3 regions of the Lactobacillus kullabergensis genome follow, and region 3 is predicted to be linked to each of the others. Evidence: predicted binding sites of a transcription regulator. Region 3 holds the regulator's gene; each other region holds the start of a gene.
The links. Region 3 encodes HrcA, which represses chaperone genes, less so after heat shock. Its sites were predicted from a motif close to TTAGCACTCNNNNNNNNNGAGTGCTAA; they were not measured.
Positions count from the first base shown of each region.

Region 1 (10,905 bases), 490 kb from region 3:
TGATTGCTTACAAAGTTGCCTTTCGTAGCGCCAACTTCAACTGGAGTCCAGGTATCACCACTGCGAGTAACTTTCCAATATTCATAATAACCGTGGCCACCATTATGGAACAGGCAATACATTGTATTGTCACCGGCAAATGTAGCATTGTGAATATATCTTGGACTACCATAATTAGAAATTCTAAAGGTCCAAATTTGATTAATCTTCATATCTGACTTACGTATTTGCAAGATTTCTTCAGAAGCATCTGAATTGCTTGAAGTATTATTATTGGCAATTACGTAAACATATTTAGAAGATGAACCAATAGCCTGACCATGTCCTAGTTTGATATAAGGACTAACTTTAATATGTGATGCATATTTCTTAAAAGTTGACCAGTTTAGGGTTAATAAGTTTTGTGCCTTAAACTTGTTAATGTGTTTTAAGTCATAAGAAACTAGGTGACCGTTTTGTGCTTTGCTTGAGTTAAAGACTGCAACAGTGAAGTTCGAGCCATGAACAGTAATTCCTTCAGGAATTACACCTACCTGACCCATTTTATCTCCTGCCTTATTGTAGTCAAGACTCACAAATCGAGGTTGGAACAACTTAGTTTTCAAAGTTAAACCATTAGCTTTAAAAGTATTAGATCTGGTTTCAGGAGTATAGTGATGAGCTGCATTCCAATTTCTGGATGAAGACTTAGAACTGCCCTTCCACGTAGAAACTTCCTTTGGACCATTCTTAGGAGTTTTATTTGCCCTTGCAATACCTTCATTCTTGTCAGAGCGAACTGTGACGTCTACGCTAGCCTTAGCTTTGCCATAACTGTAATCTACAGTAGTCTTTCCTGGCGTACCCGAGTTAATCTTAGATTTAGAAACATTAACTTTATTTGCATCAACAGCGGTTCCAGTACCATCAGTCACATAATTAATCGCATCTTTAGTATTAAATGAATATTGATTATTTTGTACTAAACTAACTTTGTTGGCTACTGAAATCTTATTTCTGGCAAAAAAGTTTTGGTTAACCCAACCAACTGTGCGACCATCAACAATTATTTTCCAAAACTTGCCTTTCTTAGTAGCAATAGACTTCTTAGACTGAATCTGTGCGTGTTTGAAATACTTCGTAGAGGTGAATTTGCCAGATGGTCCCTTCTTTGATGCACTATGATAAACTGCGTAGTTGCCATTGCCAGCTATCTTAGTAACAGCCTTATGATAACTTTTAGCAGAAATGTATGAATTATTACTCCCAACAAATAAGCCAACTGCTGCTATCGTTCCAGCAACTAGCAATTTGTTTTTAAATTTTTTTTCCATTAAAGCTTACAACCCTTCTTTATAATATAATAACAGTTTTGCACTTTTTCAGGCATAAATCAATAATTACCGCCGTTATAAAAATAAACTACTTTTTATTAGATTTTTATAACCATTTAAGCTAAAATAATAAAATTGTTATCTTAAAATAAGGGAGTAGTTTCATGGGTGAAACACCAAACAATTCTAAAAAGATGATGTGGACAACGCTTGCTACTATGGCTTTTTCTATAGTATGGAGCTTCGGCAACGTTGTTAACGGATTTATATATTTTGATGGCACAAAGGTAATTTTTAGCTGGATAGTTATTTTCCTGCTTTTCTTTATTCCTTATGCCCTAATGGTTGGTGAACTAGGGTCTGTTTTTAAAGATTCTGAAGGTGGTGTGGCTTCTTGGATTAACGCCACTATTGGACCTAAATGGGCCTATTATGCTGGTTGGACCTTTTGGGCGGTTCACGTAGTTTACATTTCCAGTAAAGGTACAGGTGGCTTGAGAGGCATGGCCTGGGGTATCTTTGGAAATACTAATTGGTATGACAGTCTGCCAACAGCTTGGACACAACTAGCTACACTAGTAATTTTTTTATTCTTTTGCTGGGTAGCCAGTCGGGGCATTCCAGTAATTAAAACTTTGTCAACAATCGCTGGTACTTCAATGTTCATCATGTCAATTTTATTTATTATTATGATGTTTGCGGCTCCAATGATTAATCCGCACGCTAATTTCAATACTGTAAACTGGAATTGGCAAAATTTTGTACCAGATTTTAACATTAAGTATTTTACTTCTCTGTCAATTTTAGTATTTGCTGTCGGTGGAGCGGAGAAAATTTCGCCATATGTTAATAAACTGAAAAATCCATCAAAAAATTTCCCGAAAGCAATGTTAGGCTTGGCCGGAATGGTGATGATTTCAGCTATTTTGGGCACAATTGCTTTAGCATTAATGTTTGATCCTAAGACTGTTAATGGCAATTTGAATGAATACATTTCAAACGGCCCTTATATTGCCTTTCAAAAATTGGGTGAATATTATGGAGTTGGTGGATTATTCCTCTACATCTATGCCTGGTGCAATGTGATTGGTCAATTTTCTGCTTTAGTTATAAGTATTGATGCGCCCCTAAGAATGCTGTTAGGAGGCAAAGAAGCTAAAGATTTCATTCCTAAAAAGCTTTTAAAAGTCAACAAACATGGTGCCTAAACGGTATTTGGATGATTGTTATTCTTTCTGGTGGAATTATAGCACTTCAAGCCGTTATGCCTGATGCACAAGCAGTAATGGCACAATTGGTTAAACTTAATTCAATAGTAATGCCAATGCGTTATCTATGGGTGTTCATTGCATATTTGGCTTTACGGAAACAACATGAAAAGTTCCACAATGGTTTTGATAACTACCAAATGACCAAGCACCAATGGCTGGCATATATAGCCGGCCTTTGGGGACTAGCTGTTACGATTGCATGCTGTTTAATGGGGATGTACTCATCTGATCCATTTACATTATGTCTAAATATCGCTACCCCTGTAGTATTACTGCTACTTGGTTTGATTATGCCGACTATTAGACACCACCAAGAAGAAAATAATAATTAAAAAAATCGCCTTGCTTAAGGCGGTTTTTTCTTTGCCAAAAATGCTAAACTATAACTAAATAATAAAGGAGATGAGAACTTTGCCTGATTTTCATAATGACGCTGAAGACTTATTGCGTAACCATCACTTAAAAGCAACTAAACCCCGTTTAAAAATATTAGAATACTTAATGGCACATCATAATCATCCTACTGCAGCCACAATTTTTTCGGCAATTAGTGGTGATGAACCTACTTATCGTGCTACGGTTTACAATACTCTAAACAAATTAGTTGATGCCGGAATTGTGATTGAAATAAAAAATGGCGATGATTCTCTACACTACGATTATTTTGTCAAACCCCACTTTCATATTATCTGTAAAAAGTGTGGCAAAATTGCTGACGTCTATTATCCTGAATTTGATACAATTGAAAACCGCATGAGAACAGAAGCCGAAAAGCAAACTGGGTTCGTCACATCCTCTAGCCATGTTGAAATATACGGTATCTGTCCTGAATGCCAAAAGAAAGAAAAAAAGAGCTAAAGCTCTTTTTTATTTATGCCTGGAATTAGTCGGATCACCTTCTCTATTGAGGTATCTTAGGGTTAAATACGCTTGCTTTTTTGAGCCTGCATTACATATAAATTTATTAGTAAATAAACAAAAAAAGAGCTTTTCAGCTCTTATTTCAAATTACTTTGTCTAATTGATATTCATACTTACGAGTAATTCAGCTCTTTGAGCTAGATTTACATATAACTTATTATCACTTACTGATAGTCCTTCGATTTCACGACCAGTATCAAATGAGTAAGTATCCTTTATTTTACCAGTACGACCGATTTTAAAAATCAAATCATTAAAGGCTAAATAAAAGTTTTTGTTTTTAGCATCATAAGTAAAACCCTGTACTGGAGCGTTGTTATTAACAAAGTTGCCATCAGTTTTTCCTACTAATTTTGGATACCAGTTATCACCGGTACGAGTAAATTCCCAGTATTCATAACAATTATTTTCAGTATCATGATAAACGGTGTACATATCATAATCAGAAATCATCACGCCATTTTGGAAATAGCGATTAGTCTTGCCGTCATCAATCCACGTTTTGATTGTCCAAATTTTATTAATCTGCAAGTCACTTTTACGTATTTGAATTAATTCTTCAGAATTATTTGTGTCTTTTAACGTATTGTCGTTGTTTAAAACATAAATGTATTTATCACTTGAGCCCATAGCTTGACCGTGACCGATTGGAATATATGGACTTACTTTAATATGTTTAACATAATTGTTAAACTTCTTTTGGGTCATATCAAGTAAGTGTTGTGAATTATATGGATTAGTTAATTTGTTCAAATCATAACCAACAATGTGACCAGACATCACATCTGTGTGGCTCAAAAGACTGGTATAGGCCCAACCATCAGAAACGGTTACTCCTTCTGGAATATGACCGACACGATTAATGTTATCATCTGTCGGATCTGCCACACTGAGTAAAACTGGCTGGTAAAATTTCGTCTTTAAAGTTAAATCACCACTAGTTAAGGTATGTTTACTATCTTCAGGGCTATACTCTGTTGGACTAACATAATTTAAGGATGAACCATAATGAGTTTTCCAAGCTTGATAATCATTTGTGCCCGGTTGAGCAGGGAAGGAATTAAATGTATCTGCATCAACAACTCCTTCTTTAGTACTCTTTCTTACAGTCACTTTAACGGTGGCAGTTGCGTCTCCATATGTATATTTCACTTTATATGTTTTAGGAGTACCACAATTTATACTATCTTTAGAAACAATTACCTGACTATTGTCAATTACAGTTCCCATGCTATTTGTAACATATGAAATTGCATCTTTTGTTGAAAAGTCATAAAACTCATTGCGAACCAAAGTAACAGTCTTAGGAACAGCGATTTTGTTTCTGTCAAAGTAATTTTCATTTACATAACCTACTTCACGACCATTGACATAAATACGCCAATAGCGATATTTCTTGGTTTCGATCAGTTGATCCGACTGAATGTGACTGTACTGAAAATTAATGCCATCAGCTACTTTAGTATTAACTTTGCCGTCTTTAACTTCTTTCCAAACCTTATAGTTTTTATTACCGGCAACTTTTGTCATCATAGCAAAACCAGTAACAACCTGTTTTGGCTTAGGTTTAGTATTATCCTGATCATCTGTACCATCTTGATCAGTTTGACCAGATTTATTGGCATCAGTATTATCAGAATTTGCATCAGTTGAGCTATTCGATGATTTATTATTATCATCTTGAACTGGCGGCTGAGTGCTACTGGAATCTGCCGCAACTGATGTAGTTGACAAGCCGGTATAGATCAATAGTCCGGCAACTATAGTCAGTAAATAGGTTATTGTTTTCTTACAAAGCTTCAAAATATATCCTCCAATATTTAAGTTTACCTTTAAATTATATAATAAAAACCTCATTAAAAAGAATACAAAATTAATACACTTTCATTGACAGCACGTAATGTAAGTGATTTAATTAGCACTGTACTTGATAGAGTGCTAATTATATTTAGGAGGTAGAAAGATGCTTGTACCTACAGTTATTGAACAAACTGCACGTGGCGAACGCGCATACGACATTTATTCACGTTTGTTAAAAGACCGTATCATCATGCTTAGTGGTGAAATTAACGATGATATGGCAAATTCAATTATTGCACAATTACTATTTCTTGATGCTCAAGATAACACCAAGGATATTTCACTTTATATAAACTCACCTGGTGGAGTAATTACTTCTGGTTTGGCAATCATGGATACCATGAACTTTATTAAATCAGATGTTTCAACCATTGCCATTGGTATGGCAGCCTCAATGGCTTCCATTTTGTTAACCAGTGGTGCAAAAGGTAAACGTTTTGCTTTACCTAACTCCACGGTTTTAATTCACCAACCTTTGGGTGGTGCTCAAGGCCAACAAACTGATATTCAGATCGCAGCTAATGAAATCTTAAAGAGTCGTGAAAAGATTAACCGTATCTTACATGAAACTACTGGTCAGCCCTTGGAAAAAATCCAAAAGGATACTGAGCGCGATAATTATATGACCGCACAGCAGGCTAAAGACTATGGTTTAATCGATGAAATTATGGTTAACCAAAAGAAATAAAATTTATTATCAACTAAAAAATTGATGCTCTTTAAGAGTGAAAAAGGAAGTCAAATTATTGTATTTGACTTCCTTTTTGTTTGAATAGATATTTACTTTTAGCCTGGCAGTTTAACCAACCATACCATCAGTACTTTTGCCACGTGATTGATATTGATCTATGATTCCTAATTTCTTAAAGATTGCCTGTTTATATGCAATCTCCGCATTCCACTCAACTGTTTCTAAAACTTGAGCTGCAGCATGCAGATCTGTTTCAGTAATTAAAACTCCGTGGCTGTTTAATAGAAAAATATTTTCTTTAGCGTTATCACCAAGCTTTACCAGTTCATCGTGCACTAAATCTGCAAGTTCTTTACTGCATGCTACTCGATAAGGTAAGCATTTAATTTTGCCAAGAGGAACATTAAAAGAGGTAATCTCTGTTAAATTAGGCATATCCTGACCCAGTGTTGCCCAAAACATGCTTTTTGGAGCATGAGAATGGTAAACTACTCTAATATCCTTATTTGCTTTATAAGCTCCTATATGCATGTTGATTTCACGGGTTAATCGACCTTCACCAGCCAGTTTTTTGCCTGTTTCCAAATCAATGACTAAAATTTGAGAAGCATTTAGTTTTGAAAACCACGCTTCTGACATAAAAGTAGGAGTCATTAGTAAGTAATCGTGGTTAGCATAATAAGTCTGGTTATCATAAGAGAAAGTTTCATCTGGAGTAATTTTGACGGAAATATTTCCACCCGCGATATTTGTCATCTTCCGGTTAAACATTTCGCGTGCTACTTCAGCAATATCTTTACGTTCATTTTCAAAAGGAAGTCTTTCCTTAGTTATATTGTAATTCTCTATCATTTATTTATCTCTTTTCCTTACTTCATATTCTCTGCGCTTTTTATAGGCAGCCTGATACTTAATTTCTTTTTGGCGGTTATAATTTTCAAAAATTACTGGGTCACCATATTTAGCTATAAAAAGACCAAATAAGGTTACGCTGATACAACCAATAATATTTTGAGTCAAAATTGCTTGAATTGTTAAAATGATGTTAATGAATAAAGCAAACGACCACCATATTTTGGTTAATTTTTTTGATTTTGGAGTTTTATCTTTCATTTGATTTACTCCGTTTTACTTGTTAAAGTTCGTAAAATCTAAGTCATTAATATCGTTGATTGTGAAGTTGCCTTTTGTTGCAGGACTCGGAATCTTTTTATGCACATTAGCAAAATCAATACCGTCTATACTGGAAATACTCCATGATTTATCTTCTTCATTAATTTCAAGATCATCTTGAGTACTTTCTACTTTGTTAACCTGGCCATTATTTAGGGCATAACGTTTGCTAGGCAAGGCAATTTTATTTTGATCTTTATAAAGCCAAACAAAAATTAATAACCATACTAAAGCTGCAGCTATTGCCCACCACTTGCCATTAAAGGCTTGTGCAAAAAACAATCTAAAATCAGGTCCTTCAAATGTCGACCAGGACAACTGTTGACCGGGATTAACATGAACGGCTCCAGTCGATTTGGCCAAATTGGTAATGACTGGTGCAAAATAGGTTGCTCCGTATAAGAAAATTGGGGTTGTAATAATACCTAATGTCAGCATTCTCCACAGGTTTGCTCCTGTTAAAAGCAAAGCTGCAACTACAAATGACAGATTTATTATTCCGGCAAATGGTAAAACTGTGTTACCAGGTAAAACCATTGCCATAATTAACATAACTGGTACTAAAATGATTACTGTAACCCATAATTCATTTCTTCCTGCGAGAATTGGCCAATCTAAGCCAATAAATACTTGCCGACCCTTGAAATGTTTCTTCATCATTTCATTCATAGCATTAGCTATCGGATTTAATGCTTCCATGAATAATTTTGAAATCATTGGAAACATTGTCATGGCTGCTGCGGCCTCAATGGCAAGTTTTAAGGAACCCGAAACAGAATAGCCTGCTCCAAAACCTAATAACAATCCAATAATCGCGCCCATTACTGAGTTATCAGCAAAAATACCAATTTTCTTTTGGATAGCATTAGCATCAGCTGGTTTATTCATTATTGGAATAAAATCTAACAGTTTATTAAGTGGCATTAGTACAACTGCAAATAAGGTCACGAAATGAGGAACAGTAACTCCCGGAATTCCAGTCAGGTCTTGAATGTGTCTTTGCCACATGTCCCCTGCTTTTAGTTCTAAAACAATTTGAATGCCGGCAACAATGAACCCATAAATGGCATTATGTGTAAAGTATAGGACCACAACATACGTGAAAATCTTGTTCCAAACATTCCACATATCTACGTTCAAGGTTTTTGTCCAATTAAATGTCAGCATGACAAAATTAATTAGTAACAAGAACGGAAAGAACAAAAATGCTGCTTTGTATGACCAGGTGATTGCAGCTACACCAGGCCACCCCTGGTCAATAGCATTCAAACTTAAGTGCAACATCTTAGACATTGCCTTGGCAGCCGGCGAAATTGAATCAGTCATGTAATTAACAACCAAAGTCATTCCACTAAAAGCAACACCCAATGTAAGTGAGGCTTTAACTGCTTTACTCAACTTTAATCTTGCTATGATAGAGATGACGAACATAATCAATGGTACGAAGACCGCAGCCCCTAAGTTAAGAACATAATTGACTACGTTTTTTAATATTTCCATTTAACTCATCCCCTTTCACTATGCTTTACTTTTTAATGACATCATGGCATTGACCAACTCTAGATAAGTTTTGTCACCCTTTGACCCTGTCAAAATATCAACTCCGTTTACTTCTGGAATTCCTTCTTTTTTGCAAATGTCATGAATCTCCGGTGTAGGTTTTGCTAACCAAACATAAATATCATAATTTGGCAAAACACTGGCTAGTTGTTTAAAATCTGTTGCCTCAACTTCTACACCTTTAACTGAATGGTCTTCCAAAAAAGACTTTACAGTACCTACAACCGTTTCACTAGTGGCAATCCCACTGCCGCATGCAACAACAATTTTTAACATGATAAACTCCTTTAAAATCGATCTACTAAAAATTCATAAACTTCTTCTGGCTTTGACAGTTTTTTAAATGAGCTAACGAAACTTTCGTCATTCATCAGCTGCATAAATCTTTGCAATAACTTGACTTGTAAATCTTGTTTTTCTTTAACAATTCCTAAGAAGAAAAAATAATTCGTTTCCATATCTTCATTAGTTCCCATTTGCTTCATCTTAACTTTACCTGCCGTTTTCACAACAGCTATAAATGCTTTTTTGACATTTTCAGGATTAGCATGTGGTAGTGCAATTGGTAAATACTGGGTATTCAAACCAGTAGGAAATTCCTTTTCTCTTTCGGTTAAAGCTTTAAAATAGCTTGATTCAACTACATTGAATTTTTCAAGCTCTTTGGCAATTTTTTGATATAATTCAGTGCAATTGCTTGCATTTACGTCCCAGAACACGAGATTACGGTCAAATAAATCAGAATAACTACTCATTAAATCCTCCTTTTGTTCATTTGTTCGAACATTTTTGAACTTTTATTTTACAAGTATGATTATAAAACGCTTTCATGAGCATTTCAAGTTTTTTTTGAAAAAAATATGTTATTTGTTCACAAATGTTCAAATTTATGAACTAGGACTAAAAAGAATATGTAAAATATATTTCTAAGTGTTTAAGCCTTGTAAACGTTATAATTAAGGCTGTTAAGATATATATAATTTATCAGCTATTTTGTTCAAATCGAAAACTATAAAAAATCTTTATTATCTTCATATTCATTTTCTTTTGATAATATGATATTTGTATTATTGGGTAAACAGGAGGAGCAAAGTTGAATGTTTCAAAAGCAGATCGGTTACAGCAAATAATCGAAATTTTAGCTAAAAACAAAAGAATAAGTACAAAAGAATTGCAAGAAAAATTAGGAATAAGTATTTCAACCTTAAGAAGAGATCTAATAAGTCTACAAGCAACAAATACAATTAGCAGAACACACGGTTATGTCAGTTTGCTTGAAAATTCCAACGTAGAAATTGCTTATGCAACTCGAAGAAGTGAAAATGTGGCAGTTAAGAATAAGCTTTGTAAATATGCAGCAGATTTGATTACTAATGGAGCTGCTATATTTTTGGATGGATCTTCAACCTTAACTTTTTTGCCCAAGTATTTTGCTGGAAAAGAAAATCTGCATATTATTACAAATAATATAAATATTGTCGATGAAGTTACACAATTAAGGAATATTGACATCTCTGTGTTGGGAGGACAAATTTCTAATCGCTCCAATTCAATACTAGGTCCAAAAGCAATCTATGATCTTAACAATAATTATCGACCAAATTTAAACTTCATCTCTTGTAGTTCAATTGATGAAAATGGTATATATATGGCTGACGAAAGCCAAACATACATGAAGAGAGCAGCCATTGCAAAATCAGAGAAGACAATATTACTAATTGACCATACGAAGTTTGGAAAAAAAGATTATATTCTTTTATCGGATTTCAATTCAAAAAAAATTAAGACCATTATTACTGATAAGACTCCATCTACTGCTATTGCTAAAAATATAACTAGCAGCGGCATAGACCTTATCGTCACTTCAACACAATAAAAAAGCCCATCCGCATGGATGGGTTTCTTTTTCATTTCTTTATGTTTTCTGCTATATCATGAATTTTTTTAAAACGATGATTGACTCCTGATTTTGATATTGGACCGTCCGGAACCTGCTGCGCTATTTCTTTCAGTGACAGTTCCGGTTCCTCTAATCGTAGTCTAGCCAATCCCTGCAACTTTTCAGGAATATTTTCTAAGCCAATTTTGCGCTCAATTAGTTCTATGTCTTCAACCT
Region 1 covers NZ_CP029477.1:658,904-669,808, reverse strand. Annotated here, with positions in the region: gene DKL58_RS03355 (LBA0864 family S-layer associated protein) at 1-1,313, opposite strand, end outside; partial or broken gene DKL58_RS03350 (APC family permease) at 1,478-2,916, shown strand; gene DKL58_RS03345 (Fur family transcriptional regulator) at 2,996-3,442, shown strand; gene DKL58_RS03340 (SH3-like domain-containing protein) at 3,602-5,308, opposite strand; gene clpP (ATP-dependent Clp endopeptidase proteolytic subunit ClpP) at 5,469-6,053, shown strand; gene DKL58_RS03330 (class II aldolase/adducin family protein) at 6,165-6,908, opposite strand; gene DKL58_RS03325 (hypothetical protein) at 6,909-7,169, opposite strand; gene DKL58_RS03320 (PTS galactitol transporter subunit IIC) at 7,185-8,729, opposite strand; gene DKL58_RS03315 (PTS sugar transporter subunit IIB) at 8,748-9,065, opposite strand; gene DKL58_RS03310 (PTS sugar transporter subunit IIA) at 9,077-9,544, opposite strand; gene DKL58_RS03305 (DeoR/GlpR family DNA-binding transcription regulator) at 9,883-10,665, shown strand; gene whiA (DNA-binding protein WhiA) at 10,697-10,905, opposite strand, start outside.
Region 1: clpP (ATP-dependent Clp endopeptidase proteolytic subunit ClpP) is a predicted target of HrcA. The motif match lies at 5,421-5,447, and genes of this name have one in related genera.

Region 2 (10,905 bases), 790 kb from region 3:
TGATTGTGGAAGGAACAATTGCACCGATTACGGCAATTCCCAATACTGAAACAGCATCTGTTAATGCAGAAAGTTTGTCACTCATATTAGTCATTAATGCCGTTCCAGAATCGTAGCCTACATTATATAGAAATGACCGTAAGAAAAAGAACAAGACATACACCGCTAAATAGATCCACATGCCAATACTATTGCCATGTTTACCCATTGAGGCGGCAATGGCACCCAACACCGTTGGAAACAGTACCCAAATTAAGGTATCACCGATACCTGAAAAGGGTCCCATTAAAGCAGTCTTTAAATCTTGTACTGCTTGGAGAGATTCGGTTTTGCCTTTCTCTTCGATTGCCAAAGTTGCACCCGTGATAATCGGAGACATCCATGGATTGCAATTATAAAATTTGAATTGATTATCGATAGAAGCCTGTAAACCATCTGGATCATTTTGATAAATTTTACTAAGTGCTGGGAACAATTCCCAAACTAAAGTCGCTGCAAAGCCGCTATCGTAGTTATAAGTACTAATCGCTAGATAATGCCGTCTCATAGCTCTCCAAATATCTTTTTTGGTTAAAACTCTGCCTTCTTTTTTGGTTTCAATTTCTTTATTCATCTTCCATATCCTCCTGTGTCAGCCCATTTGCGTTAGTAACTGAATTATTATTGCTATTAGTTTTTGCATAATTCATAAAAGTTGGAATCGCACCTGCAGCACCAATTAATGCTACCCCCAAGATTGGCATCTTTAGATATGCAGTTAGTGCAAAACCAACTAATAGCCAGTAGCCATATTTTTTAAGTGGCATATAAGTTAAAAGCATAGCCATACCAACTGCTGGCAACATTCCTCCAGCAACATTGAGACCAACCGTAAACCAGGCTGGCATGAAGTTTAAAATACTTGTAACAACGGTTTTACCAAATAGTACTGCTATAAATACAGGTACTGCTGATTCTAAAGGCATTAATGCAGTCATAACTGGGATGAGGAGACGCATTTTACGGTATTGTCTTTTATCAGCAAGTTCATGGGCTTTGTTGGTAATAAACGAGTTCAAAATTTTAAGTAAAACATCCAACTGAATGCATATCATCCCTACAGGGACTCCAAGTGCTAGTCCAGCAGCCATTCCTTTTCCCGTACCAATCGCAACCGCTGTTGAGATTATTGCAGCTACTGCATAATCAGGTGTAGAACTGCCTCCTAAAGCTGCTACACCCAATGACATTAACTGAATAGTTGCACCAACAACCAGTCCCATTTGAAAATCTCCTAGTATTGCGCCAACAACACAAGACCAAAACATATAGTTTGCTGGAATGATTTGCGCGGTCTCAAAATCCAGCCTTTGAATATAAGCTATTACAGTAATTAAAATGATCTGCCAAATAGTAAATCCCATAATTATGCCCCTGCTTTCTTACTTTTTAAAACTTTTGCTAAATCAACACTGTCATCTTGAGGGACGTATTGAGAAACTATTTTACATCCCTTGTTAAGTATTGCTTGATAAATTTCAACTTGTTCAGGCTTAATATATGCTCTTTTTGTTACCTTTATTGCATTATCAAATGTCAACGTTCCACCTAGAACCAACTTGTCAATTTTTTCCCCCTGCTCTAACAAATCGAGAAAAACTTCAGGTGTTTGCGAGATGATAAAAACTTTTTGACGATCATACTTGTGATTACTAAAATTTTCTAGAGCAGTCTTCTTTGTGATAATTGACACTGCCATACCAGATGGTCTTCCCAGTCTCATCGCCTGCTTTTTTTGTGGATCATTTGCCACATCATCGTCTATTACCATCACTCTTGTAGCACCAGAGTCCGGTGCCCAGCTAGTTGCAACGATACCATGAAGTAATCTGTTATCAATTCTTGCTCCTATAATTGCCATGTTTTTTCCTCCTAAAAACAAAAAACCAAAATAAAGATTCATGATATACTTTGCAAATACATCATCATCAATATTTTGGTTTCGCCAGTTTCTAAACTGTTACGATCCTTTATTCACTTATACTTATTATATTATCAGCTTTCTTTTAGTCATGCAAGCGCTTTTTTTAATATTTTAGCTATTTCAATACACATATCTTCAGCTTGCGGTTCTGTACCAAAAAAGTTTAAACTACCATGATCACATCCCATATATTTGATAACATTTATGTCGACATTGTGTTGTAAAGCCTGTTTGATAAACTCTTCCGCTACTAATGTAATCAAATCGTATTGATTCAAAATAAAAGTAAGCGGTGGTATCTTACTCCAATCCCTAATATTAAAAAGATCAACCACCTCATCTCTAGGATCTAATTTGTAATGTAGATAGTTGCTTTCAAAGCCAGCCAAAGAACTTAGCATTCTGCGAACTCTATTTTTAACATATTGTTCATCTTCTGGACAAACATCAAATTTACTCCAATCATAGTATGGCTCCATATTATTATCTATAGCTGGGTATAGTTCTATGGCCCGGGAAATAATTGAGGTGTCCTTCATTAAAACAATACAAGAGTTAATCAATCCACTGCCTGCACTGTCACCTGCCAAGACCAGCTTTTTACTATGTGATCCAAGTTTTTCGTGGTTACTTGTTGCCCATTTAATGATACCTAATGCATCATTAATTGCTGCCGGATAAGGGTTTTCTGGAGCCAGTCGATAATGGGGAAAGATGACTGTCGTTTGTGCCTGTTCAGCAATATATTTCATTTGCTTACCAAATTCTTCTATTTTACCGGTCATATAAGCTCCACCATGAAAATAAACTAAAATAGGATTGTCATGGTTTGCATTCTGGGCTTTAAAAATAAAAGTGTCAATATAATGGTCATTATCAATTTCAACTAATTGCTCTTCTTCCATTACTTTACTAGTTGTTAGATCATAAGTAATATTTTCTGGACGATTGCGGTCAAAATTTAGTGAAAATGGTTTAGATCCTATACCCTCATCCATCTTTTTCTGAATAACTTTTTTAACATGAGGATCTACTATATTGAACCTCGTTTCTCCTTTTTGACCAGGCACTGGTTTCACGATTTCTCTAACTCCGTTAATAGTTTTTTCAAAGGTTTTCGTTTGTAATTCAGTTATTAAAGATTGCGAGTATTGCCTTTTTTCCATCTTAGTCTCCTTTTTTGCATAAAAAAACCGAAAAAGCACACATTATGGTATACTTCTTCGGTTTCGCCAGTTTCTGAGCTGTTACGATCCTAACTAATTTTCAAAGTTATATTAACATACTTTTTTTGGTTTGGAAAGCGCTTGCTAAAAAATTATTCAGAGCAACGACTTAACTCCTAATAATACTAGTAAGACACCAAGTGTGGGTTTCATGTAGCGTGTGATTTTAGTTTTAGCTAGAATTTGGGCAAGTTTAGGTGCAATAACAGCACCAATGATAGCACCGATCATCAAAGGCAAGCCAGCAGTCCAATCAACTCGTCCATCAGCAATATGAAAGATCGCACCCGTGATGGTCATAAAAACCAGAACATAAGTTGAAGTTGCAGTAGCTTGAAAATCTTGTAATCCCAGTAAAAATAAGCCACCGATAATAACAGCGCCACCACTCATACCAGCAACGCCAACCATTAAGCCACCTAAAATACCATACATCCCTGCTTGTAGTCTAGCATATTGCGTTTTTTTAACAGTTGCGGCAGTTTGCGTTTTCTTCTTGAGTAGCATATTAATGCCAAGAACTACCAAAACGATTCCTATCAGCCATTTATAAATTTGGGCAGGAATATATTTTGATAGTAATGCGCCTATTATCACAGCTGGAATTGCTGTCATTAACATTTGATTACCTATTTTAGTATTTATTTGTCTTTGATGATAATAGCTAATTGCACCAATAATTAATGAAGGTAAAGCTGTCACTAAGGAAGTAGAAGATGCTGTTGCCGCATTGAGACCAAATAAACCCGTCAAAATTGCCAGGTAAATGGCTGCTCCACCACCGCCAAAAAGAATAACGAAGGTTCCTATTATCAACCCTATTAATCCCAACAAAAAAATTTTCATGATATTTGACCTTCTTAATTTTCTTAATATTATATGGTATAGTTACAGTATGTAATTATAGTTTACATGTTGTAAAAGTCAAATTAAGTAAGGAGTGCAAAATGCCACGAAAAATTTTGTCTAAAGAAATAATTATTAAAACAAGTATTATGTTAATTGAAGACAATAAAGAAAACAATTTTGCGGCCATTGCCAGAAAACTTGGCACTCAATCGCAAGCTCTATATAATTATTTTCCCAATCAGTTAGCACTAAATTACGCCATAGTTGCGTGGGCTGTTAACCTACTAACAGATCAATTACGCCAAGATTTGTTTGGCAAAGCTGGCATGACAGCGATTATTGATTTTGCAATGGCATTTCGTGAAAGAGCACTGAATCATTTTCTCTTAACTCAATTTGTTTTAAAAATGCCACGCACTGATAACTATCCAGAAGTCGATATGGCTTTTGCTGAATTAAAAACTATTTTTAATCAGATAATAGGAACGAAATTTACTGATCCTCAAAAGCAATTATTGGCAAGCAGGTGCATTAGAGATTTAGCAATAGGAGATATTGTGAACGTGGGAACTGGTTGGTTTGCGGATAAATCGTTACCAGCTGACAAAAGTTTTCGCAAACTGCTGAAACAAAGTCTGAGCAAGATTGCAGAATAACATATCATAAAACAGCACTTTACTGATAAAGAATAGTGGCAATTTATTTTGAGCAGAAAAAAACGAGGCTTCAACCTCGCTTTTTTGTTCCCAATTTGTAAATTAATCCAATGTTTGGACCCAGCCTTCTGGGCCTTTCTTGTTACCATACTGAATATCAACCAGTTCGTTATAAAGTTTCTTAGTAACTGGACCAGTTTCTGTTTCACTATAGATAACATGTTTTTTACCCTCGTAGGTAATTGAACCTACAGGAGAAATTACAGCAGCTGTACCCATCGCACCAGCTTCTTTCATGTTGAACGCTTCTTCCAAGGTAATCTGACGTTCAACTGGGTTTAGACCTTGCCACTTAGCGACTTCCAAAAGTGAGCGCTTAGTAATAGAAACCAAAATCGATTTTGATTTTGGTGTGACAAACTGTCCTTCTTGGGTAATGCCGTAGAAGTTAGCACCACCAAATTCGTCAATATATTTATGTTCACGTGGATCCAAGTAAAGACTATCGGCAAAACCGTTTTTGTGTGCTTCAACTGTCGGAAGCAAACTGCTGGCATAGTTACCGGCTGTCTTTGCTTGACCGGTACCAGCATATGCGGCACGGTCGTATTCACTAACAACGTAATCTGCAGGGTTCAATCCTTTAATGTATGCGCCAACTGGAACCGCAAAAACGCGGAAGGTATATTCGCTGGCTGCTTCAACACCTAAAACTTTACTTGTTCCCACCATAAGTGGTCGTAAATAAAGAGTTGCGCCACTATCATATGGTGGTACAAATTCTTCATTGGCTTTAACAACTTGTTTTACGGCATCAACAAATCTATCTTCAGGAAATGGTGGCATGGCTAACCGCTTTGCTGAAAGAGTAAAGCGGTGTGCATTTTGATCAGGTCTAAAGAGATTGATCTTGCCATCTTTTCTACGGTAAGCTTTTAGTCCTTCGAAAACCTCTTGTCCATAGTGCAGTACTTCCGCGCCTTCAGAAAAGGTCATGGATGAATCTTCGGTCAGTTTTCCTTCCTGCCATTCTCCATCTTTATATTTCGCCTCATATCGATAAGGCAGATCACGATACTTAAATCCCAGATTTTTCCAATCCAGGTCTTCTACTCGTTGTTTCATTTGATTGTCCCCTATAACAAAACTACAAAAGCTAAAAAATAATTTTTAGCTTTTTAATAATAATTTAATTGCTACCTAATTTAAACTATATTTTTGTTGATGTCAATAGTGAATTTACATTAATTTTAATAAAATAATATGAATTTCTGATAATTAAACAAAAATTCAATTTTGTTACTGTATGGAAGGTTTCACATGAAACAACTAGAAGCAAAAAAGGAATCATCCTCTATTGAATGATCCCTTTTTGAGATTAGTCTTGTTTTGTTTTATCATTATTTTCAGTTTTTTCTTTTGGTTTAATATCTAATACTGCAGCGTCATTTAAGTAAACATGTTTGTCATCTGCCGTAAATTTGACTTCTTTGGTGTCAGGCTCTTTCATCAATAATTTAGCAATCGGTGTTTCCAAGTCCTGCTCAACTACCCGACGTAAAGGTCTAGCACCAAATTTCTTATCATAGCCCTTTTCAGCTAAATAAGCTTTAGTCTCATCAGAAACGTCAACCTTAACGTTCTTTTTTGCCAAAACATGTGCCATTTTACTTAAGTAAATGTCAATAATTTTATTCATATCATCTTTAGTTAATGAATTAAATGGCACAATCGCATCAAGTCTATTCAAAAATTCTGGTCTGAAGTATGCTTCCAAAGCCTTGATTAATTTATCATGATCTATTTTACCGTCCTTTAGCAATTGGTCAGAATAACCAGCATTAGAAGTCATGATTAAAATTGTATCCTTAAAGGAAACAGTCCTGCCTTGAGCATCAGTTAAACGACCATCGTCCATAATCTGAAGCAAGGCATTAAATACTTGTGGATTGGCTTTTTCAATTTCATCGAATAAAATTAAGCTGTATGGTTGGTGACGAACCTTTTCAGTCAATTGACCGCCCTCACCATAGCCAACGTAACCGGGAGCAGAGCCAATTAGCTTGTTAACTGCCATTTGATCTTGATATTCAGACATATCAAGTCTAATCAGATGATTTTCACCACCAAATAATTGAATGGCCAATTGTTTAGCTAATTCCGTTTTACCTACACCAGTAGGTCCGGTTAACAAGAACGTACCCGTAGGACGATCATTGTCTTTAAAAACTTGTTTACGGGCAATTGCATCGGTAATAACATCAACTGCATTATCCTGATCAATTACCACTTTCTTTAATTTTTCAGCCAAATCAAGATTCTTTTGTCCTGCACTTGCGTGTAATTCACTCATTGGAATTTTGGTCTTAGCTTCAATTAAAGCATAGATATCTTTATCAGTAACACGAGGAGTAGCAGCAGCATCTACGTGATCAGCCTGATTACGTAAATCTTCAATCTGCTTTTTCAACTCGTTTGCTTTACTGTAATCTTCCTTTTTGACAGCCTCTTCTTTTTCATCTTCCAGTTTCTTAATCTTTTTCTTTAAAGTTGCCACATCACTAGGAAGCGTGTCAAGGCCTTTTTTAGCACCAGCTTCATCCATTAAATCAATAGCTTTATCAGGTAAATAGCGTCCTTGAATATAACGTTGTGACAATGTGACTGCAAGCTTTAAGGCACTATCATTATATTTCACATGATGGAAAGCTTCGTACTTATCTTTGAGACCCTCCAAAATTTTGACAGTCACTGCAGCTGATGGTTCTGGAACCTGTACTGGTTGGAACCGACGTGCCAGTGCCGCATCATTTTCAATTCTGCGGTACTCACTTGTAGTCGTTGCACCAATTAAGTTCAAGTCACCACTAGCTAAAGCTGGTTTCAAAATATTAGCGGCGTCACCATTGTTATTTTCAGAATCAGTAGAACCTGCTCCAACAATATTATGCAATTCATCAATAAACAAAATAATATTTGGGTTCTTCTTAGCTTCATCAATCACTTTTTTCAGGCGCTCTTCAAAGCTACCACGCAAACTTGATCCAGCAACCATATCATTAATGTTGATTGCAATAATATGTTTGTCTTTCATCTTGTCAGGAACATCGCCTGCAGCGATCTTTTGTGCTAATCCTTCTACAATGGCAGTTTTACCAACTCCAGCCGGCCCAACTAATACTGGGTTATTCTTTTTACGCCGGCTTAAAATTTCTATTACTTCCTGAATTTGCTCGTCACGCCCAATTACAGGATCGTATTTATTCTTTTTAGCTTGTTCAACCAGGTCAACGCCAATTGGCTTTTGTCCTTGCTTTTGTCCCATTTGTCCGTTTTGATTTAAGTCTTGCGGAGAGATATTCATGCTACTAGAGTAGTGAATAGGAATAGCTCCACCATTATCATTAGTATTGTTAAAGAAAGAATTGTTTAATTCGTTAAATAAATCGTCAAACTCATTATCAAAATATGCCATATGTAAACACCCCTTTGATAGGTTATAAATTTGCAATTAGCACTCGGTGCATTCGACTGCTAATCACTTACATATAATATTATAGCAGGTTATCCACAGAAAGCAATAGTTTTGATTACTTTTTTCCACAGGATTGGATGTTTTTCCACAAGAAGCAAAAAAGCCCTGAAAGTTACATTATTACTACTTTTAAGGCTTTTGTTTTCTATTTTTGATATAAATTAAACTGCTTTGCTAAATATTTACCAGTCAAACTATTAGATTTTCGAGAAATATCCACAGGTGCACCACTTGCAATAATCTTTCCTCCTTGTTGTCCTCCTCTAGGTCCCATATCAATCATATAGTCACTGTTAGCCATAATATCCAAGTCATGCGTAATAGTAATAATAGTGCCTTCTTGTTCAAGCAGTCTTTGAAACACTTGTAAGAGAGTTCTAACATCTTGTGGATGCAAACCTACTGTTGGCTCATCAAAAACAAATAAAGTACCTTTTTGTCTTTGATGAATATGGCTCGTTAACTTTAAGCGCTGTGCTTCTCCTCCTGACAAAGCCGGAGTAGATTCTCCTAAATGAAGATAACCTAATCCCATGTCATGCAATGTTGTAATTGTTTTATTAATTTTTGGCACTTCTTGAAAAATTTCTTCTTTTAAGGCATCATCTACTGAGTAATCCAAAACGTCAGCAATACTTAAATTGTGCCATTTTACCTGCAAGACATTTTGATTGAAACGATGACCTCCACATACTGAACATGTCTCAACCATGTCTGGCAAATATTGGATATCAAGTGCAATAACACCAGTGCCACCGCATGCTGGGCATGCACCTTCTTTATTATTATATGAAAAATGAGATGCACGATATTTCAACTTTTTAGCTAAAGGCTGTTTGGCAAAAAGTTTACGCAAGTTGTCCATAATATCTGTATAAGTTGCAACAGTTGAGCGCTGATTTTTACCAACTGGAGTAGAATCAACACTAACCACGTTTTTAATATAGTCATTATCTAAGTTCTTTACCCACTTAGGTCTTTCACTATTATTTTTTTGTGCCTTCAATGCCGGAATCAAAGAATCTAGAATGAGAGTAGTTTTACCAGCACCTGAAAATCCGGTAACAGAAGTTAAGCGATTGACAGGTATTTGCACATGCAAGTTTTTTAAGTTAAAGCGCTTAGTAACATCAAGCTTTATTTTGCCATGTTTAAAGACTTGGTCTTTATTGGCCCTGGGTCTGACAAATAATGGTGCTTTACCTGTTAAATATGGTCCAATTAAGGATTTTTCATTATGTTCTATCTCTTCGGGTATTCCCTGGGAAATAATTTCACCACCCTGGCTGCCTGAACCGGGACCAATTTCAATCACCCAATCAGCTGCGTTAATAATGGCAGTTTCATGATCAACAACAACTAAAGAATTGCCTTGATTGACCAATTCATGAAATACATCAATCAACCCAGCTACATTATCAGGGTGTAAGCCCACTGATGGTTCATCTAATACATAGAGTACCCCTGTGGTTTCGGTGCGCAACGTTCTGCCAAGCTGGATACGTTGAAGTTCCCCAGTGGAAAGACTGCTTGCTTGTCTATCTATATTCAAATAATCTAGTCCTAATTTTAACAGAGGTTTGACTTGATGCAACAACTCACTCGTTAAATTTTCTGCTAAGTCTTGCATGTCTTGTGGCAAACTTGCTAAAATCTCGTCCATATATTGAGTTAATTCACCTAAAGTCAGTTTTTCAGCTTCAACAATATTTTTGCCGGCAACTAGTTGCTGCCAGCGACTAGGATCAATCCGATAGCCATGGCAGCGAGGACAGGTACTAAATTTATAAAAAGAATTAATTCTTTGCAATCCTCGCTCCGACTTAGTTGTTTTACGGGAGTTAGCCACCGCATTATAGGCATTCTCATATAGCGCATCAAGATGATAAACTCGACCAGTTGAAGTTGGCAAGTCAATAGGGACTTTTCGCTCTTTACCATGAAGCACAATATCTTTTTCTTTAGCATTCAACTCTTTATATGGAATATCAGTCCGTACTCCTAGTTCACGGGCAATACGCCACATCCAATTTCGACCAGGAATTTGCCAAGTGGCTACTGCACCTTTTTCAAGTGATAAATTTTCATCAGCAATAATTTGACTATCATCGATCTGTTCAACTGTTCCTAGACCCTGGCATTTTTGACACGCCCCATCTGAATTAAACGCAAAGTCTTCAGCGCTGAAAGCATAAAATTGTACGCCACATGTAGGACACGTCAAGCGACCCATTGCTTCCCCAGTTAAATCCATTGCTTCAGCAATTTTTATGGTTGGTGGAACCCTATGACCATTAGGACATACAGGTGAACCTAAACGGGAAAAAATTAATCGTAAGATATTAAAGACTTCCGTTACTGTGCCAACAGTTGAGCGCACACCAGGAACAGCAGGTCGCTGTCTTAATGCCAAAGCTGAAGGGATATGTTTTACCTCATCTACTTGTGCACGACCAACTTGGCTAATGCGTCTCCTAGTATAGGCTGCTAAGGAATCAAGATAACGTCTTGCACCTTCTGAATAAAGAATACCCATTGCTAAGCTGGATTTTCCAGAACCGCTTAAGCCAGAGATGGCTACAAATTTATGTAAGGGAATATTAACGTTAATATTTTTGAGATTATTAACTTTACCACCAATAACTTCAATTTTTGACGGTTGTTCTTGATACTTCA
Region 2 covers NZ_CP029477.1:1,947,717-1,958,621, forward strand. Annotated here, with positions in the region: gene DKL58_RS09160 (PTS system mannose/fructose/sorbose family transporter subunit IID) at 1-613, opposite strand, end outside; gene DKL58_RS09165 (PTS mannose/fructose/sorbose/N-acetylgalactosamine transporter subunit IIC) at 606-1,403, opposite strand; gene DKL58_RS09170 (PTS sugar transporter subunit IIB) at 1,406-1,900, opposite strand; gene DKL58_RS09175 (alpha/beta hydrolase) at 2,050-3,129, opposite strand; gene DKL58_RS09180 (sulfite exporter TauE/SafE family protein) at 3,286-4,035, opposite strand; gene DKL58_RS09185 (TetR/AcrR family transcriptional regulator) at 4,137-4,694, shown strand; gene DKL58_RS09190 (branched-chain amino acid aminotransferase) at 4,797-5,819, opposite strand; gene DKL58_RS09195 (ATP-dependent Clp protease ATP-binding subunit) at 6,073-8,169, opposite strand; gene DKL58_RS09200 (AAA family ATPase) at 8,375-10,905, opposite strand, start outside.
Region 2: DKL58_RS09195 (ATP-dependent Clp protease ATP-binding subunit) is a predicted target of HrcA. The motif match lies at 8,206-8,232, and genes of this name have one in related genera.

Region 3 (10,905 bases):
AATTTAGCTGAAGATGGCTCAAATTCTTCACAAACAAACAGCGATTTTGCTGAAAGTGAAGAATCAGACAAAGAGCCAACTTCTGAAGATACTGACTCAGAAGATGAGCATCAAGAAAACGTTACTGACAGTAAAACGGTAGATTCTACTGAAAATTAAAGCAAGAGGTGAAACTTTTGAAAAAAAGAAAGATTCCAATGCGAAAAGATTTGTTAACTAATACTATGCAGCCCAAAAAAGAGTTGGTACGCATTGTAGTCGACAAAGAAAAGAATATTTCAGTTGATCCTACTGGTAAAAAACCTGGTAGGGGAGCATATGTTTCTCTTGATCCAAGTCAGATCAAAAGTGCTCAAGAGAAAGGCTTAATTGAGCGTAGTTTAGGAACTACAGTGCCTAAAGAGTTTTACCAAGAGCTTTACTCATATGTTGACCATCAAAAGGCAAGGAAAGAATTGTTTGGTGATAAATAAATTTGCAAAATAGACAAAAAGCACTAAATTTTTTGGGATTAAGTCAAAAAGCCGGAAAATTAGTTTCAGGCACTGAACTTGTTTCCATTGACGCAAAAGCCAAAAAGGTAAAACTAATTATTTTAGCCCAAGATAGTCATGCAGATACTACTGCAAAGATCTATAAAGTTGGGGAACAAAATAATATACTTGTTATTAACAAATTTACTAGTAATGAAATTTCTCAAGCGATCGGAAAAAAGCGAAAAGTTTTAGGAATTACTGACACTGGTTTCTGCAAAGCATTGTTACAAAAAATAGACGAAGGAGTGTGATTTGATGGCTAAAACAAGAATTTATGAATTGGCAAAAGAATTAGGCATCGATAATAAAACTGTGGTCAACAAGGCGAAGGACTTGGGACTTGATGTTAAAAATCATATGTCATCACTTGAGGATTCACAAGTAAATCAATTAAAAGATAGTTTCCGTAGCTCCGCTCCCGCGCAAAAGCAAGAGAAACCCGCAAAAAGGAGCAGTAAAATCAAAATTTCCGTTACCTCAATTCGTAAAAGCGAAAAAAAGCATGAGGAAAAAAATGGTAACAAGAACAACAAGAGAGGCAACAACTTTCACCGATCTAACAATAATAGATCAAGGCAGGCTCAAGATCGCTATAAGCAACGTACTAGCCCAAGTCAAAGGACTTCAAAGCCGGTAGCACAAGACTTATTAAAGCAATTGAAACAAAAACAGCGTGTTGATGAAAAGAAATTAAATCGTCAAAGTGAGATTGTCCAGAAGTCTTATGATGAAGACAAAACCACTGTCAAAAAATCTTCTGGAGAAGATAACAAGAATGTTTCAAAATCAGAAAATAAAGTTGTTAAAGTCGAGACTACAGCTCCTAAGGTAACTGGACCTAAAATAATTAAGCCTTCGCCAGCCAGAATGAAGAATACACAAAAGGCAAGTCCAGTTAATAAACCTAAAGCTTTAGATACAAATGCTGCACCTGAACCTGCAAAAGAAGAAAAGCGTCGTGGTAATGGTCACGGTCGCAATTCTGGTAAACCTGGCAGAAAAGGTAAAAATCAAACTTTTGGTACCAATGATTACTCAAAGCATCAAGAAAAGCGTAAACGCAAGAATAAGAAAAAGCAGTTCGAACAGGTACCAAAGAAACAGCCAACCCAGAGAAAAGAACGTCCGTTACCGGAAACACTGGTGTACGAAGTTGGTATGAATGCTCAAGATTTGGGCAAGTTGCTGCACCGTGAACCTGCTGAAATAGTTAAGAAACTATTTATGTTAGGTGTGATGACTAATCAAAATCAGTCACTTGATAAAGATGCAATAGAATTAGTTGCTGCTGAATATAATATCAATGCCAAAGAAAAAGTTCATGAAGATATATCTGATATTGATACTCTTTACGACAAGAGAATGGCAGCTTCTATGAAATCTAAGCATCAAATTAAGCGACCACCAGTTGTTACAATCATGGGTCACGTTGACCATGGTAAAACAACTTTGCTTGACCGATTGCGTCATACTCATGTTTCTGCTCATGAAGCTGGTGGTATTACACAGAAAATTGGTGCCTATCAGGTAAGAGTAGATAATAAGCCAATCACATTTTTAGATACGCCTGGACATGCGGCATTTTCTAACATGCGTGAACGTGGTGCTGAAATCACCGATATTGTTGTACTGGTTGTAGCTGCAGATGATGGAGTTATGCCACAAACTGTTGAAGCCATTGACCATGCTAAAAGTGCTAAGGTACCAATCATTGTCGCAATTAACAAAATGGATGTTCCTGGTGCAAACCCTGAGCATGTTACTGAACAGTTAATGAAATACAATTTGATTCCGGAAAATTATGGTGGTGACACTATTTTTGTAAACATTTCTGCCAAAACTGGTGAAAATGTTGATGAACTTTTACAAATGATTCTCTTACAAGCAGATGTCATGGAACTACAGGCGGATCCTACGCAAAAGGCAATTGGGACTGTTATTGAAGCTCGCCTTTCCCGTGGCCGTGGCCCAGTTGCTGACCTTTTGGTTCAACAAGGAACCCTAAAAGTAGGTGATCCTATTGTTGTCGGTAATCGCTTTGGTCGTGTCAGAGTGATGACTAATGATCGTGGACGCCAGGTAGAAAAAGCTACACCATCAATGCCAGTTGAAATTACTGGATTGAATGATGTGCCCGAGTCAGCCGATAAGATAGTTGTCTTTGATGATGAAAAGACTGCAAGAAGCGTTGGTGAACAAAGAGCACAACAGGCTTTACAACAATCTCGTGAAAATGTCCAACATGTTACTCTTGATAACTTGTTTGACACGATGAAAAAAGAAAACATGAAAGAAGTAGACGTTGTCTTAAAAGCAGATGTACAAGGTTCAGTAGAAGCTTTACAACAATCGCTTGAAAAGATAGAAGTCGAGGGCGTTCGTGTTAATATCATTCATGCGGGTGTAGGAGCAGTAAATGAATCGGATGTTACATTAGCCGGAGCTTCGAATGCCTTTATTATTGGCTTTAATGTCCGTCCAACCGCTACTGCTAAATCTCAAGCTGAAGCAGATGGAGTAGATATTCGACTATATAGTATTATTTACAAGGCAATTGATGATGTTAAAGCTGCTATGAAGGGTATGCTTGAACCAACTTATGAAGATAAAGTTGTTGGTAATCTGACTGTACGTGAAACTTGGAAAGTTTCTAAAGTTGGGACGATTGCTGGTGCATTTGTTGATTCCGGATACGTATCAAAAGATTCTGCAATCAATTTGATTCGTGATGGGGTTGTGATCTATACCGGAAAAGTTGCGTCACTCAAACGGTTTAAAGATGATGCTAAAATTGTTAAGCAAGGATTCGATTGCGGTTTAACCATTGAGGGCTATAATGACATCAAGATTGGTGACGAAATGGAAGCCGTAGAAAAACAGGAAGTTAAGCCTGAATAAATCAACTGGGAGAAAGCATGAAACACAGAATAGGTCGTGTTGAAGGAGAAATCCTCCGTGAATTAACGAAAATTTTACGAAAAAATATTCGTGATCCACGAGTTAATGATGTAACAATTACAGCGGTTGAATGTACAAATGACTTATCATATGCTACTGTTTATTACAGCATTCTTTCTGAAGATTCTAAAAAAGAAGAAGAAGCTGCTGCTGGTTTAAATAAAGCTAAGGGATTGATGAGGCATTTGTTGGGGCAAGTCCTAACTGTATATAAAGTACCAGAGTTGATTTTTAAACGAGATAATTCAGTTAAATATGGTAGTAAAATTGATCAGTTAATCGCTGAAGTAAAAAAGCAGGATGCAAATCGCAATAATTAAGAAAAGCGCTGTGAGGCGCTTTTTTCATGATTAGGTAATAAAAAATGTTAAATGGTATTTTAGTGATAGATAAGGATAAGGGCATGACAAGCGCAGACGTTGTCTATCATTTACGCAAAGCGCTGCATATTAAAAAAATAGGCCATGCTGGTACCCTAGATCCTGACGTTACGGGAGTGCTACCAATTGCAATTGGTCAGGCCACAAAATTGATTGAATTGATGCACGAGGAAAACAAAAAATATGTAGGTCAGGGAATTTTTGGCTTTGCCACTGATAGTTACGATATTAGTGGCAAAAAAACAGAATTTAAAAAAATAACTAGTAAAATTAAATACCATCAAATTCAAAAAGCTATGCAAGAGTTTGTGGGCAGTATAGAACAGGTACCACCTATTTATTCGGCCGTCCGAGTAAATGGCAAGCATTTATATGAATATGCGCGAGCAGGTATTAAAGTTGAAAGGCCAAAAAGACGGGTTGAAGTTTTTTCTTACGATCTTACAAATGAACCTGTTTTTGATAAAGAAAATGGTCAAGAAGTTTTTGATTTTAAAATTGAATGCAGCAAAGGAACCTATGTTCGCTCTTTAATAAATGATTTGGGAACAAACCTTGGTGTGCCAGCAGTAATGAAAAATTTGCGGCGCACTTCTAGTTCAGGCTTTGATATAGATCAAGCTGTTAAATTGAATGAAATTTCAGAAAATCCAGATATGGTAAATGAATTGCTTCAACCAATTGACTCTTTTTTTACTAATTATGCTCATGAGGATATTGATACAGATCTGTGGGCCAAAGTTAAAAATGGAGCAACGATTTCTCTGAAAACGAATGCAAAAAAAGTGGCATTAGGATACAATAATAGAGTTAAGGCAATTTATCAAAAAGATGGTACCATGTATCGCCCTTATTTAATGCTTTTACAAAATGAATAAGTGAATGAAGGTCTTATTATGGAAATTATCCATTTAACTTACCCGTTTAAGGAAAATATTATTCCACAAAAGATAATCCTTGCTTTAGGATTCTTTGACGGTGTTCATCGTGGTCATCAGGAATTAATCAAAATCGCAAAAGAAAAAGCAATTCAAAAGCATTTACCATTAGTAGTAATGACATTTGATCGACATCCTAAAGAAATTTATCAAAATAAAGAAGTCAGCTATATAGATACATTGTCTGAAAAAGCTTATAAGATGCAGGAACTAAAAGTTGATTTTTTGCTTGTGATGCATTTTAATGAGGCATTTAGCAAACTGACTGCACAGGAATTTGTAGATAAAATTATTGTTAAATTAAATGCTGATACAGTTGTAGCCGGCTTTGACTACACTTATGGTCCCAAAGAGATTGCCAATATGAAAAATTTCCCTAAGTTTGCTAAGGGAAGATTTGCTATTATTGATGTTCCAAAACAGTCTTATGATGGCCAAAAAATTGGCTCTACGGAAATAAAAAGGGCCATTACCAGTGGAAATATGGAATTGGCCACTAAATTATTAGGGTTTCCGTATGTCATGTCCGGTAAGGTCGGGCACGGTTTACGTAATGGCCATAAACTGGGTTTTCCTACAGCAAATCTAGTTTGGTCTCAAGACAAGGTGGTTCCTAAAATTGGAGTATACGCTACTAAAACCAAGATTAAAGGCAAGTGGTATGACTCAATGACAAGCGTGGGTTATAACGTAACTATTAATGAGGGTAAAAAGCTTTATATTGAATCGAATTTATTTGGATTTAATCAAGAAGCCTATGATGAAGAAATGGTAATTAAATGGTATAAGTATACTCGTGGCGAAATTAAATTTGATAACTTAAAAGAACTAAAAAAACAAATGAGTGGTGATGAGGCAGAAATCAAAGCTTATTTTGCCGGCATTGGTTAATTTCAATTTTAAAGGGGATAAGCGTTTTTTTGTAAAAAAGTTAGCACTCAACTTGACATTCTGCTAAAAGCTAGTATCATATTAATTGTTAGCACCTAATAAGTTTGAGTGCTAAAAGTGAGGGCGATATTTATGTTGACCGAACGTCAAGAATTAATTTTAAAAACAATTATCAATGATTTTACGCAGACACATGATCCTGTTGGGTCTAAAACAGTCATGAATCAGTTACCTATTAAAGTTTCAAGTGCAACTATTCGTAACGAAATGGCGGTTTTAGAAGAAAAAGGCTTGATTGAAAAAACTCATTTGTCAAGTGGTCGAGTACCTTCAACAGAAGGCTACCGTTACTATCTTGACAATTTAGTTGAGCCTTTACAGATTTCATCTTCTGTTTATAAAAGAATTATTAATCAGCTTGATCAGCCGTTTCATCAAGTTAACGACATCGTACAGGAAGCTGTTAAGATCTTATCTGACCTAACAAATTACACTGCATTTGCGGAGGGGCCTGAGAATAGTGATTTAACTATTACCGGATTTCGTATAGTACCTTTATTTGGCAGACAGATTATGGCTATTCTTGGTACCAGTGATGGCGATGTTCATGACCAGGTTTATAACTTACCATACAATATTCATGGTGATGACATTGAACGTGCCGTTCGTATGATTAACGATGAATTAGTAGGAAAGTCGCTAGATCAGGTTACACCTGAGTTTCTTAAGAAGACTTTAGGACAAAAGCTTAAAGCTGCTCATGTGTCTGAATTAATAGATTTAGTTGAAGATGTGATCAGTGATGCTGCCAGCGAGCAAATGTATGTCGATGGTCAGATTAATTTGCTCAATAATATTTCTTTGAGTGACGTTTCTAATTTGCGGTCATTATATGAAATGATTGAGCATAATGACTTAATTTCTAGTATTTTGGATAACAGGCAAAACTTAAAAAGTGACAGATATCCAGTTCGGGTAAGTCTAGGGTCTGAGTTATCAAATGATTTGTTAAAGGATTATAGTCTGCTTACGGCAGAGTACAGCGTTGGTCCTCACGGAAAGGGCATAATTGCTTTACTTGGCCCTGATAATATGCCGTATTCTCAAGTGATAGGATTGCTTGAATATTTCAGAAATGAGCTATCTAAAAAGTTGCTTGATTATTATGGTAGATTTAAATAAAGGAGGTTAGCCGTGAGTAAAGAAGAAATTAACAGTAAAAATTCAAAAAAAGAGCAAAAAGAATCAACTGAATCAAAAGAAGTTAAAAAGCATTCTCAAGCTAAGGCTAACGAAAAAAAGAAGTCCGAACCTTTGGAAAGCAAACTGCAACACAATTTGACCCAGTTGCAAAAAGAAAAAGATGATTTAGAAGATAAGTACTTGCGCAGTCAAGCTGAAATGCAAAATATGCAAAATCGCTACAATAATGAAAGAGCGCAACTTATTAAATATGAATCACAATCTTTAGCTAAAGATGTTTTGCCAGCAATGGATAATTTAGAAAGAGCTTTGGCAACAAAGGTTGATGATGAAGCATCAAAGCAGCTTAAAAAGGGAGTGCAAATGACACTTGATTCTCTGGTTAAAGCCATGAAAGATCATGGAATCAGTGAAATCACTGCTGAAGGTGTAAAGTTTGATCCTAATTTACACCAAGCTGTCCAAACAGTTGAAGCTGAAAATGAAGATCAAAAAGATCATGTTGTGCGGGTTTTGCAAAAAGGATACTTGTACAAAGATCGTACTTTAAGACCAGCGATGGTTGTTGTAGCACAATAATTGAAAGGAAGCATATCAATGTCAAAAGTTATCGGAATTGACCTCGGAACTACCAACTCGGCAGTTGCTGTTCTTGAAGGAAAAGAGCCAAAAATTATTACCAATCCAGAAGGAAACCGTACTACACCTTCAGTAGTTGCTTTCAAGGATGGAGAAATTCAAGTCGGTGAAGTCGCAAAGAGACAGGCTATTACTAATCCTAATACTATTTCTTCAATTAAGCGTCATATGGGTGAAGCTGATTATAAGGTCAAGATTGGTGATAAAGCATACACTCCTCAAGAAATTTCTGCCATGATTTTACAATATATCAAGAAATTCTCTGAAGATTATCTTGGTGAAAAGGTTACTGAAGCAGTCATTACAGTTCCTGCATACTTTAACGATGCTCAGCGTCAAGCTACTAAGGATGCCGGTAAAATTGCAGGCTTAGACGTTAAGAGAATAATTAACGAACCAACTGCATCTTCACTTGCATATGGTCTTGATAAAGATGCTGAAGATGAAAAAGTTCTGGTTTATGACCTTGGTGGTGGTACCTTTGATGTTTCTGTTTTGCAATTAGGTGACGGAGTCTTCCAAGTACTTTCAACTAACGGTGATACTCACCTTGGTGGCGATGACTTCGATAATAAAATTATTGATTGGTTGATCAAGAACTTTAAAGATGAAAATGGTGTTGACCTTTCTAAAGATAAAATGGCTTTACAAAGGTTAAAGGATGCCGCTGAAAAAGCTAAGAAAGATTTGTCTGGCGTGTCTTCAACTCATATTTCATTACCATTTATTTCTGCTGGTGAATCTGGACCATTACATTTGGAAGCTGATTTAACTAGAGCAAAATTTGACGAATTAACTGCTGATTTAGTTGATAAGACAAAGATTCCATTTGACAATGCATTGAAAGATGCTGAATTAACAGTTAATGACATTGATAAAGTTATTTTGAATGGTGGTTCAACCCGTATTCCTGCTGTTCAGGATGCAGTTAAGAAGTGGGCTGGTAAAGAGCCTGATCACTCAATTAACCCAGATGAAGCTGTTGCTTTAGGTGCAGCAATTCAAGGTGGAGTTATTTCTGGTGATGTTAAGGACGTAGTTTTACTTGATGTCACTCCTCTTTCTTTAGGTATTGAGACCATGGGTGGCGTATTTACTAAGTTAATTGAAAAGAATACGACAATTCCAACTTCAAAGAGTCAAATTTTCTCTACTGCTGCAGACAATCAACCGGCTGTTGATGTTCACGTTTTGCAAGGGGAGCGCCCAATGGCTGCTGACGATAAAACATTAGGTCGTTTTGAACTAACAGACATTCCTGCCGCTCCACGTGGTGTTCCTCAAATTCAAGTTACATTCGATATTGACAAAAACGGCATCGTTAATGTTTCTGCTAAAGATATGGGAACCGGTAAAGAACAAAAGATTACCATCAAGAGTTCATCCGGTTTATCTGACGAAGAAATCAAGAAGATGCAAAAAGAAGCTGAAGAACATGCTGAAGAGGATAAGAAGAAGAAAGAAGAAGTTGATCTTCGTAATGAAGTCGATCAATTAATCTTCTCAACTGAAAAGACTTTGAAGGATGTCAAAGGCAAGGTATCAGATGATGATACTAAGAAGGTTCAAGATGCACTTGATGCTTTGAAGAAGGCTCAAAAGGACAACAACTTGGATGAGATGAAGTCCAAGAAGGATGAATTGTCTAAAGTTGCCCAAGACTTAGCAGTCAAATTGTACCAAGCTAATGGTGGGGCTCAAGGTGCACAAGGACAGGCTGGACCTCAAGCAGGACCACAAAATCCTGGTTCCCAAGATGGCAATTCAGGTAGTGGTTCCGCAGGTGAAGGCGAGTTTCATAAGGTAGACCCAGATAAGTAAAGGGTTTATAATTGAATAAATTAGAAAAGAACTGCCAAAAAGTAGTTCTTTTCTTTTGTAAAGTTAAGGAGCTTATAGATGGCACAAGAAGATTACTATAGCGTTCTGGGTGTTGATCGCAATGCCAGTGATAAGGAAATTACCTCTGCTTATCGTAAACTTGCCAAAAAATACCACCCTGATTTAAATCATGAACCCGGTGCTGAAGAAAAGTATAAGAAGGTTAATGAAGCTTACGAAGTTTTGCATGACCAGCAAAAGAAAGCACAATATGACCAATTTGGTTCGGCCGGAGTCAATGGTCAGGGAGGCTTTGGCGGTGCAGGTCAAGGATATAGTGATTTTGGCGGCTTTGGTGATTTTGGTGATATTTTTAATGATTTCTTCGGTGGTGCAACAGGAGCAAATCAGCGTCGCGCCAACCCAACAGCACCAACTCGTGGTGAAGATCTAGACTATACTTTGTCAATTGATTTTATGGATGCAATCACGGGCAAGAAGACTCAGGTTTCATACACTCGGAGTGAAACATGTCCTACATGTAAAGGTAATGGTGCTGAAAAAGGAACGCATCCGATAACCTGTGATAAATGTAATGGTACTGGCTACATGACAATAACTCAAAAATCTATGTTGGGAGTTATTCGTCGTCAGACAGTTTGTGATAAATGTAACGGCAAAGGCGTAATTATCGAGCATCCTTGCCAAACTTGTCACGGCAAAGGCGTAATTGATGGCAAAAATACTATTGAAGTTAATATTCCTGCCGGAATAGATAATGGACAACAATTACGTTATGAAGGCCAGGGAGAAGCGGGTAAAAATGGTGGTCCTTATGGTGACCTTTATATCAGTTATCGTATTAAGCCATCAAAAGATTTCGAACGCAAAGGTACTACTATTTATACTACTGTTCCAATCTCCTTTGCCCAGGCAACTTTAGGCGATGAAATTAATGTTAAAACCGTGCATGGAGAAAAGAAATTAAAAATTCCTGCTGGTACACAGCCTAATAAAGAATTTACTTTGCGTGGCGAAGGTGTTCCATATTTGCGTGGCAATGGTAAAGGTGATCAAATAACCACTGTTCAAGTACAGATTCCAAAGTCAATCAATGAAAAGCAGAAACAGGCTTTGGTTGATTTTGTCAAAGCCGGTGGTGGGTCAATAACACCACAGGAAAAAGGATTCTTTGAGAGATTAAAAGAAAGATTGCAGTAAAAAATATGCTATTATTACTGTGAATGTTGGTCTGCAAAAATGGAGAATTATGATGTTGAGTTGCCCAAAAGGTTATAAATACTGGTGAAAGATTGATACTGACTTAATAATTAAATCCGATGATCCCTGCTGTGTAAAAAAGAAATCAAAAATTATTTGAGACTTTTCAATGAAAATGGAATGTCAGATAAAAATGGCATTATAAGATATTAGTAGTATTATTTGCAAATTGAACTAAAGGACTAATTCTTCAAGCTTGATGGGATTAGTCCTTTAATTTTGATAAAAAGTTTCTTTATCTTAATTAATTTTATAGGT
Region 3 covers NZ_CP029477.1:1,153,062-1,163,966, reverse strand. Annotated here, with positions in the region: gene nusA (transcription termination factor NusA) at 1-159, shown strand, start outside; gene rnpM (RNase P modulator RnpM) at 177-473, shown strand; gene DKL58_RS05485 (L7Ae/L30e/S12e/Gadd45 family ribosomal protein) at 476-787, shown strand; gene infB (translation initiation factor IF-2) at 792-3,434, shown strand; gene DKL58_RS05475 (ribosome-binding factor A) at 3,452-3,814, shown strand; gene truB (tRNA pseudouridine(55) synthase TruB) at 3,859-4,752, shown strand; gene ribF (riboflavin biosynthesis protein RibF) at 4,771-5,703, shown strand; gene hrcA (heat-inducible transcriptional repressor HrcA) at 5,836-6,885, shown strand; gene grpE (nucleotide exchange factor GrpE) at 6,898-7,485, shown strand; gene dnaK (molecular chaperone DnaK) at 7,504-9,366, shown strand; gene dnaJ (molecular chaperone DnaJ) at 9,445-10,587, shown strand.